Regions from separate parts of the Sphingobium sp. B10D7B genome, predicted to be linked through region 2. Evidence: predicted binding sites of a transcription regulator. Region 2 holds the regulator's gene; the other holds the start of a gene.
What was found. The regulator LexA, encoded in region 2, represses DNA repair genes until DNA is damaged. The targets are predictions, from matches to a motif close to GTTCCNCNCTTGTTCT.

Region 1 (4,211 bases), 410 kb from region 2:
CACCACGCCGCAGGTGTTCATCGATGGTCAGCGGATCGGCGGCCATGATGACCTGCGCCGCTTCCTCGGTCTGACCGTCAAAGACCCGAACGCGACGAGTTACACGCCTGTTCTGGTCGTCTTCGCCGTCGCGGCGCTGATTGCGCTCGCCATCGATCTGTTGACGGCCGCGCCGCTGCTCAGCCTGCTCACCCTCGAGCGCTTCATCTCCGTGACGATGATCCTGCTGGCGATGCTCAAGCTGCAGGATGTGGATCGGTTCGCGACCATGTTCCTGGGCTATGATCTGTTGGCCCGCAAATGGGTGCCCTATGCCTCAATCTATCCGTTCGCCCAATTGGGCGCCGGCGTGCTGATGCTCGCGGGGGCCCTGCCCTGGCTCTCGGTACCAGTCGCCGCGTTCATCGGCGGCATCGGCGCGGTCTCGACCTATAAGGCCGTCTATGTGGAAAAACGCAGCCTCAAATGTGCCTGCGTCGGCGGCGGGACCAATGTGCCGCTCGGCTTCGTCTCGCTGACCGAAGACCTGTTCATGGTCGCCATGGCCCTGTGGATGGGCCTCAATGCCTGGGTGCTTCCCGGCGCGCCGATGTAAAGGCGCGGATGCCGGGCGCCGCTGATGAGCGCCCGGCCCGAAACGTCTCTTACTTGCCGCGCTTCTTGCGGTGGCTCTCCAGATCGAGAACGTCGTTCTCAAGGCCCTCGGGCAGCAGGCCCAGGCGGCGCGCGACTTCCTGATAGGCCTCGACCTCACCGCCCAGATCGCGGCGGAAGCGGTCCTTATCCAGCTTCTCGTTAGTGGCCATATCCCACAAGCGGCAGCCATCGGGGCTGATCTCGTCGGCCAGAATGATGCGCGAGAAATCGCCATCCCAGATGCGGCCGAATTCCAGCTTGAAGTCGACCAGGCGGATGCCGATGCCGGCGAACAAGCCGCTCATGAAGTCGTTTACGCGGATCGCCATGTCGGCGATGTCGTGCATCTCTTCCTGGCTCGCCCAGCCGAAGCAGGCGATATGCTCTTCGGTGATCAGCGGATCGCCGAGCGCATCATCCTTGTAATAATATTCGATGAGCGTGCGGGGGAGCTGCGTGCCCTCCTCGATGCCCAGCCGGGTGGAGAGCGAACCAGCGGCGACATTGCGCACCACGACCTCGATCGGCACGATCTCCACCTGACGAATGAGCTGCTCGCGCATGTTCAGCCGCTTGATGAAGTGGGTGGGCACGCCGATGTTCGCGAGCAGCGTGAAGACATGCTCGGAAATCCGATTGTTCAGCACGCCCTTGCCGGAGATCGTCCCCTTCTTCTGCGCGTTGAAGGCGGTCGCATCGTCCTTGAAATACTGGATCAGCGTGCCGGGCTCGGGACCTTCATAAAGGATCTTCGCCTTGCCCTCATAAATCTGGCGACGACGGGACATGTGCGGGTGCCTACTCATCAGTTGTAAAAATCAAGGCCCCGGCGGCGCGAATCAGCGAGGATCAGCGGACACCGGGGCTCTTCCCAAGCGCATAGCGCAAGGCACATGGCAGTGCAATTTTCAGACGAACCGAGCCACGTTGGCCTGCTCGGTGCTTGCCGCCCCAGTCGTAAGAACATATAAAGAACAAATGAAACAGGAGACGATCACGGACCGCTTGGCGATCCTTGCCGACGCCGCGAAATATGATGCCTCCTGCGCATCGTCTGGCACGGCTAAGCGCAACAGTCGCGACGGCAAGGGGATCGGCTCGACCGAAGGCATGGGCATCTGCCATGCTTATGCGCCAGACGGGCGCTGCATCTCGCTCCTCAAGATTCTGCTGACCAATCATTGCATTTTCGACTGCCATTATTGCGTCAATCGCAAGAGCTCGAATGTGCGGCGCGCGCGCTTCACGGCCCAGGAAGTGGTCGAGCTGACGCTCAACTTCTACCGGCGCAATTATATCGAGGGCCTGTTCCTCTCCTCCGGCATCATCAAGTCTGCCGACCACACGATGGAGCAGTTGATCGAGGTCGCGCGCGCGTTGCGGGAGGATCATGGCTTCAAAGGTTATATCCACCTCAAGACCATTCCCGAGGCCGATCGCATGTTGGTCGAACAGGCCGGTCGCTGGGCCGATCGCGTCTCGATCAATGTCGAACTGCCGACCGAGCGCGGTCTGACCGATTTGGCGCCCGACAAGAATGGCGGGCAGATCGAAGGCGCGATGGCGCGGCTCGGTTCGGCCATGGTCGAGGCGAAGGATGCGCGCAAACGCTTTAAACATGCGCCGATGTTCGCGCCCGCCGGCCAATCTACCCAGATGATCGTCGGCGCGGACGGCGCCAGCGACACACAGATCATCGGCCGGGCCAGCGAATTATACGACCGCCATCGCCTGCGCCGTGTCTATTACTCCGCCTTTAGCCCGATCCCCGATGCCAGCGCCGTCCTGCCGCTCAAGCGACCGCCACTGATGCGCGAGCATCGGCTTTATCAGTCCGACTGGCTGATCCGCTTCTACGGATTTTCGACCAGCGAGGTGCAGACCGCGACCGACGATGACGGCATGCTGGCGCTCGACATCGATCCTAAATTGGCTTGGGCCTTGCGGCACCGGCAGGATTTTCCGGTCGACATCAATCTGGCCTCGCGAGAAAAGCTCCTGCGCGTGCCGGGACTGGGCACGCGGGCGGTGGCTGCCATCCTCCAAGCCCGCCGCCATCATCGTCTCCGGCTGGATGATCTCGCCCGGCTCACTCGCACGGTCACCAAGTTGCGGCCGTTCATCGTCACGGCCGACTGGCGCCCGACTGGCTTGATCGACACGGCAAACCTGCGCGCCCGACTGGCTCCGCCGCCTCGCCAGATGGAACTGTTCGGGTGAGGCCGGCCCCGCTCCAAGATCAGCCGGCGCTGTTCAATGCCGAGCTGGATGACGCCCACGATTTCGACACATGGCGTGATCTGGCCCGCGCCCTGGTCTCGCAGGGCGTCGCTCCGGAGCATATCCGCTGGTCAGCGGCATTGGACGGCGCGCGGGATTTGTTCGGGTCCAAAGATACGCCCGAGCCGGCTCGATCACCCCGCCCGGTCACGGCCAACAAGCGCTTCATCGAGTTGGCCCGCAAGGTGATCCTGCACAGCTCGGATACACGGTTGGCGCTGCTCTATCGCCTGCTGTGGCGCCTGCAAAGCGACGCGCACCTGCTTGAAAAGATGAGCGACGCTGATGTGTACGCCCTGACGCAGTTGGAGCGGCAGGTGCGCCGCGACATTCACAAGATGCGCGCGTTCGTGCGGTTCCGGCTGGCCCACGATCCCGACGGAACGGACCGCTACGTCGCGTGGTTCGAGCCGGATCATGCCATCGTGCGCGCCAATGCCCCGTTTTTCCTCAATCGGTTCGCGAGTCAGCGCTGGTCCATCCTGACGCCCGATCTCAGCCTGCACTGGGATGGCGCCCAGCTTGCGGAGGGGCCGGGCGCCGACGCCCGGGATGCCCCCGGCGAAGACGAGATCGAAGGGCTTTGGCAGCGTTATTATGCCTCCATCTTCAACCCCGCGCGGCTCAAGGTGGCGATGATGGTGAAGGAAATGCCTCGACGCTACTGGAAGAACCTGCCGGAAGCCGCCTTGATCCCTGCGTTGATTGCCGGCGCGCAGGCCCGCGAGGCTCAGATGGTCGATCAGGGCGCCGATCCCTTCCAGCGCCCGCCCCCGACGTCCCTCGGTGAGATTGCCGAGGGCATCTCGACCTGTACCGCCTGCCCGATCGGATGCAACGGCACACGCGCTGTCGCCGGCGAAGGCCCCGGCAACGCGCGGCTGATGATCGTGGGCGAGCAGCCCGGCGATTTTGAAGAGCAGCAGGGCCGGCCTTTTGTCGGCCCGGCGGGGCAGTTGCTCGACGGGCATCTGGAGACAGCCGGGTTCGACCGCGCCGAAATCCGGTTGACCAATGCCGTCAAACATTTCAAATTCGAGCAACGCGGCAAGCGTCGTCTCCACCAAAACCCGACCGCGGGGGAGATCGACCATTGCCGCTGGTGGCTCGATGCCGAAAGACGGATCGTTCAACCAACGATCGTGCTGGCCTTGGGCGCCAGCGCCGGGCGCGCCCTGCTAGGCCGGACACCCAGCATCGCCAAGGAGCGCGGCCGACCCTATCAGCTCGCGGACGGCAGCCAGCTCTGGCTCAGCGCCCATCCCAGCTATCTGCTGCGCCTAAGCGGCGAGGCG
Region 2 (4,211 bases):
CGCGGTGGAGCGGATGTGGGTTCTCGTCAGAGAGCGCACAGCGGACGGGTATCTTGGCGTACTTGACAACGAACCAAGCTCCATTGCCGAAAATGATGAGTTTTGGCTGGGCACCGAGCTGCCCTTTTCGGCGAAGCACATAATCAACATTGAAGAGAAAGACGAGAACACCGTTGCGCTCTCCAGCCAGGAGCCGCGCAGGCGTTGGCCAGCACGTTAACTTGGGCCGTCCGCCTTTAGAGCGCGGCCGTATAAGGGGACGTCGTCCTATTCAATCCATAGCCCATGCGCCCGGTGCCAGTCTTCCAGCCCCTCGTCTGGATAGCCGTCGAAGCACTGGTCGTTCCGCCCGATCTGCGGTTCGACCCAATTCGCCTTTGATCCGAGCATCATGTGCACGAGCGACGGCGCCTTGGGCAAATCGCTGTCGATCGCGGAAGCGAAAGGGTGGAGCAGGTCAGGATACTCCGGGCTGAACACCCAGAGCGCGCTCGCGCAGGACGGGCAGAAGTGCCGCTCGCCGGTGCTGACCTGGCAGCTGCCTTCACCATCGTCCAGCGTAGCGTGATAGATGGCGGTCTCGCCTTGCACCTTGAGCGTGCGCTTGTCGGCGTGGAGATTGATGGCATAGCCGCCACCGCCGGCGGTCTTGCGGCAGATCGAGCAATAACAGCGCAGGAATGGCACCGGCGCGTGGCTGTCGACGGACAAGCGCACGGCGCCGCATCGACAGGAACCTTCGAGCTTGAGGGGCATGGCACGGTCCTCTTGTGGTGATCGTCTCTCGAGCTGAACCGCTCTTATCTCCGCCGGTTCCCTCAGCGCCCATTGCGCGCTTCCCCTTGCGGCCACTTAATCCTTGATCTGCGCGCGCATCCTCCGCATGGCGAGCGCGCCCGGTGCCCGGCCCATGTCCGGTGGCCGCGTGCCCTGGCAGGAGATGTCCGCCCGTGATCGTTCGCAACCGCCTTGGCTTGCTCGAAGTGCTGTTCGCCTATCGCGGCACGATCATGCCGCATATCCAGCATCGGCTGGCGGGCATCGCCGTGGCCAGCGTGGCGGCCATTCTCGCGGCGCGCGCCTGGCCCGGGCTGTTCGCGCAGATCAGCGGCATTCCATTCGCGCTGATCGGCCTGTCGCTCTCCATCTTCATGAGCTTCCGCAACAGCGCCTGTTATGATCGCTGGTGGGAGGGTCGCAAGCAATGGGGCGCGCTGATCATCGCGAGCCGCTCCTTCGCGCGACTCACCTCCTCGCTGCCTGAGGAGGAACGCACCCCGCTGCTCCGCGGCATCTGCGGCTTCACCAACGGTCTTGCTGCCCGCCTGCGCCAGCATGACGAGGCGGCCGCGATCGGCAGGTGGGTAAAGGATGGGCCTTGGCGCACCTCCCCGAACCCTACCGACACCGTGCTCTACGAGATGGGCGCGCACTGCTTGCGCCTCTCCGCAGATGAAAAGATCAATCCCATCCACCACTCGCTCATCGAGGGGCAGCTCAAGGCGCTCAGCGATGTGCAGGCGGCCTGCGAGCGGATCGCCAGCACGCCGGTACCGTTCACCTATTCGCTCATTCTCCACCGCACGACCTACGTCTTCTGCCTGTTGCTGCCTTTCGCCCTGGCTGGTTCGCTGGGCTGGTGGGCCCTCATTCCGGTGCTGGTGGCGAGCTACACCTTCTTCGGGCTGGACGCCTTGGGCGATCAGCTGGAAGACCCGTTCGGCTATGATCCCAACGATTTGCCGCTCGATGCTATGACGCGGACGGTGGAACGCGAAATGCTCGCCCGCCTCGGCGCGACTGATCTCCCCGCGCCCATCGCGCCCGATCAGCACATCCTGACCTGATCGCTCGCTAGCGCAAGGCTGGAGCGCCCGCCCACCGAAACGCGAGATATTCGGCCGATCCGTGTTGACGTGGCTCGATTCGTTTCCTAAACGTTCTCCGTCCGTTCCATATTGGGGAACCACTCATGTTGACCGCCAAGCAACAGCAACTGCTCAGCTACATCAAGCAGCATCTCGATCAGGGTGGCGTCTCGCCCAGTTTCGAGGAGATGAAGGAGGCGCTGGACCTCAAGTCGAAGTCCGGCATCCACCGGCTGATCAGCGCGCTGGAAGAGCGCGGCTTCATCCGCAGGCTGCCCAATCGCGCGCGGGCGCTCGAAATCCTCAAACTGCCGGATGGTATGCCCGTGGCAGAGCGGACGGAAGAGCCGGCGGCGGCCACCAACGTGACCCCGCTGCGCAAGGCGCCCACCGCGCCGGCGCGGACGATCCCTATCGCCGCCAATGACGTGATCGAAATTCCGCTGCATGGGCGCATCGCTGCCGGTCTTCCCATCGAGGCGATGGAGAGCGACACCATGCTGCCGGTCCCGGCCGCGTTGCTGGGCGCCGGCGATCATTACGCGCTGGAAGTCTCCGGTGACTCGATGATCGAAGCAGGGATTTTCGACGGTGACTTCGCGCTGATCCAACGGACCGAGACGGCGCGCGATGGCCAGATCGTCGTTGCCCTCATCGACGAGAATGAAGCGACGCTCAAATATTTCCATCATGACGGCCGCAAGGTGAGGCTCGACCCCGCCAATCGCGATCATGAGCCGCAAACCTATGAGGCGCGGCAGGTGCGCATTCAGGGTCGGCTCGCAGGGCTATTGCGGCGCTATAACTGAGACGGGCGGTTTGGGACGCTGGCTCTAGCGCGAGCCGGTGCCCGCTATCCAGGGATGGCGACTGCGCGGGTCGTGGCCCGGCACGATCTCCCGGCTGTCCAGCAGGACCAGTGCGCCCCCCATGGCACTCAGTGCGGGCCGATCCAGCTTTGCCCAGCGCGGCACACATCCGGGCGGCAGGCGTCGGTCAGCAATCACAAGATCAGCCTGTGCGCAGGCGGCCACCAACTCGGGATAGGGAACCAGCAGGCGCGAGCGACTGATCAGCAGGTGAACCGGCGGCTGGCCGGTACGGCCCGGCAATGTCATCGCGCACATGTCCCGCGTGCATCGCGTGTCCGGCGCCTGCGTCAGGGACGCAAACTCACCGTCATAGGCGCTGGCCTCGGCCAAAGTGGTACGAACATAATCCCCGCTCCGGTCCCGCAACAGCGCCATCCGCCCGTCGCCCAGACGCACCGCCACATGATGACCATCGGCGGTGACCAGCACATCGGCGGACGGTGCCAGAAATGTCAGGAAAAAGCCGAGCGCCGCCAGAGGCAGGCCCCACCATCGCAGCGCCGTGTGCCAAAGCATCAGCCACAAGAGGCCGATCATGGCGAGCGCAAAGGCCAGTCCGCTGGAGACGGGCAGCGACAGCGTGGCAAAGGGCTGACTGGCGACACTATGCGCGATCCACAGAAGGAACTTGAGCGCCACGCCGACCACCCACCACACGGGCGCCCCCAGCCCCACAGCGTCGAGCACCAGCGCGAGCACCTCAGCCGGCATCACCACGAAGCTTGTGAGTGGAATGGCGATCATATTGGCCGCCGCGCCAAGCAGGCCCGAGCGATGAAAATGAGCGAAGGCAATCGGCGTCAGCACCAGCTCCACCAGCAAACCTGTCGCCAGCAAGGCGCCGAGGCTGCGGGTCCAGCGCTTTATCCGCCCTTCATCGCGTCGCTCGAACAGCCGCCGTGCGGGGGGATATTCGTAAAGCGCCACAATCGCGGTCACGGCAACGAAGCTCATCTGGAAGCTGGGGCCGATGACAGCCTCGGGCCAAAAGATCATCACGATCAGCGCGCCGGTCGCGATCAAGCGCAGCCCGATGGCCTCACGGCCCAGAGCCATGCCCGCGATTACCAGCAGAGCGGCAATGCACGAGCGGATCGTCGGCACCTGCGCCCCGGTGAACACAGTGTAGCCGATGCCCGCCGCGCCGCCCACGCAGGCGGCGATCATCAGCACCGGCCAGCGCAGCGCAAGGGTCGGCGAAAGCGCAAGCAGACTGACCATGATGAGAATCACGCCGCCGATCAGCGCGGAGACGTGCAAGCCACTGATCGAGAGCAGATGGGCAAGCCCGCTGCGCCGCATCGCGTCCGCATCCGCCTCACTGATCCAGTTCTGATTGCCCGTGGCGAGCGTGATCGCGATCGTCCCTTCCGGTCCCGGCAACCGCGCGGCGATGTGGTGGGCGAGAGTCGCGCGCGCATCCCCGCCAGCGGTTGCCGCATCGAGGCGCTGCACTTTGCCGAGTGCCCGC

Region 1: a site for LexA is predicted at 1,597-1,612, ahead of M2331_RS10825 (putative DNA modification/repair radical SAM protein). Genes of this name have one in related genera too.

Annotation. Positions count from the first base shown of each region.
Region 1 is NZ_JAOQOQ010000001.1:2,270,619-2,274,829, forward strand. It holds gene M2331_RS10815 (MauE/DoxX family redox-associated membrane protein) at 1-595, shown strand, start outside; gene purC (phosphoribosylaminoimidazolesuccinocarboxamide synthase) at 645-1,424, opposite strand; gene M2331_RS10825 (putative DNA modification/repair radical SAM protein) at 1,615-2,856, shown strand; gene M2331_RS10830 (UdgX family uracil-DNA binding protein) at 2,853-4,211, shown strand, end outside.
Region 2 is NZ_JAOQOQ010000001.1:1,856,141-1,860,351, forward strand. It holds gene M2331_RS08825 (hypothetical protein) at 1-220, shown strand, start outside; gene M2331_RS08830 (GFA family protein) at 268-756, opposite strand; gene M2331_RS08835 (bestrophin family protein) at 951-1,847, shown strand; gene lexA (transcriptional repressor LexA) at 1,973-2,677, shown strand; gene M2331_RS08845 (ComEC/Rec2 family competence protein) at 2,702-4,211, opposite strand, start outside.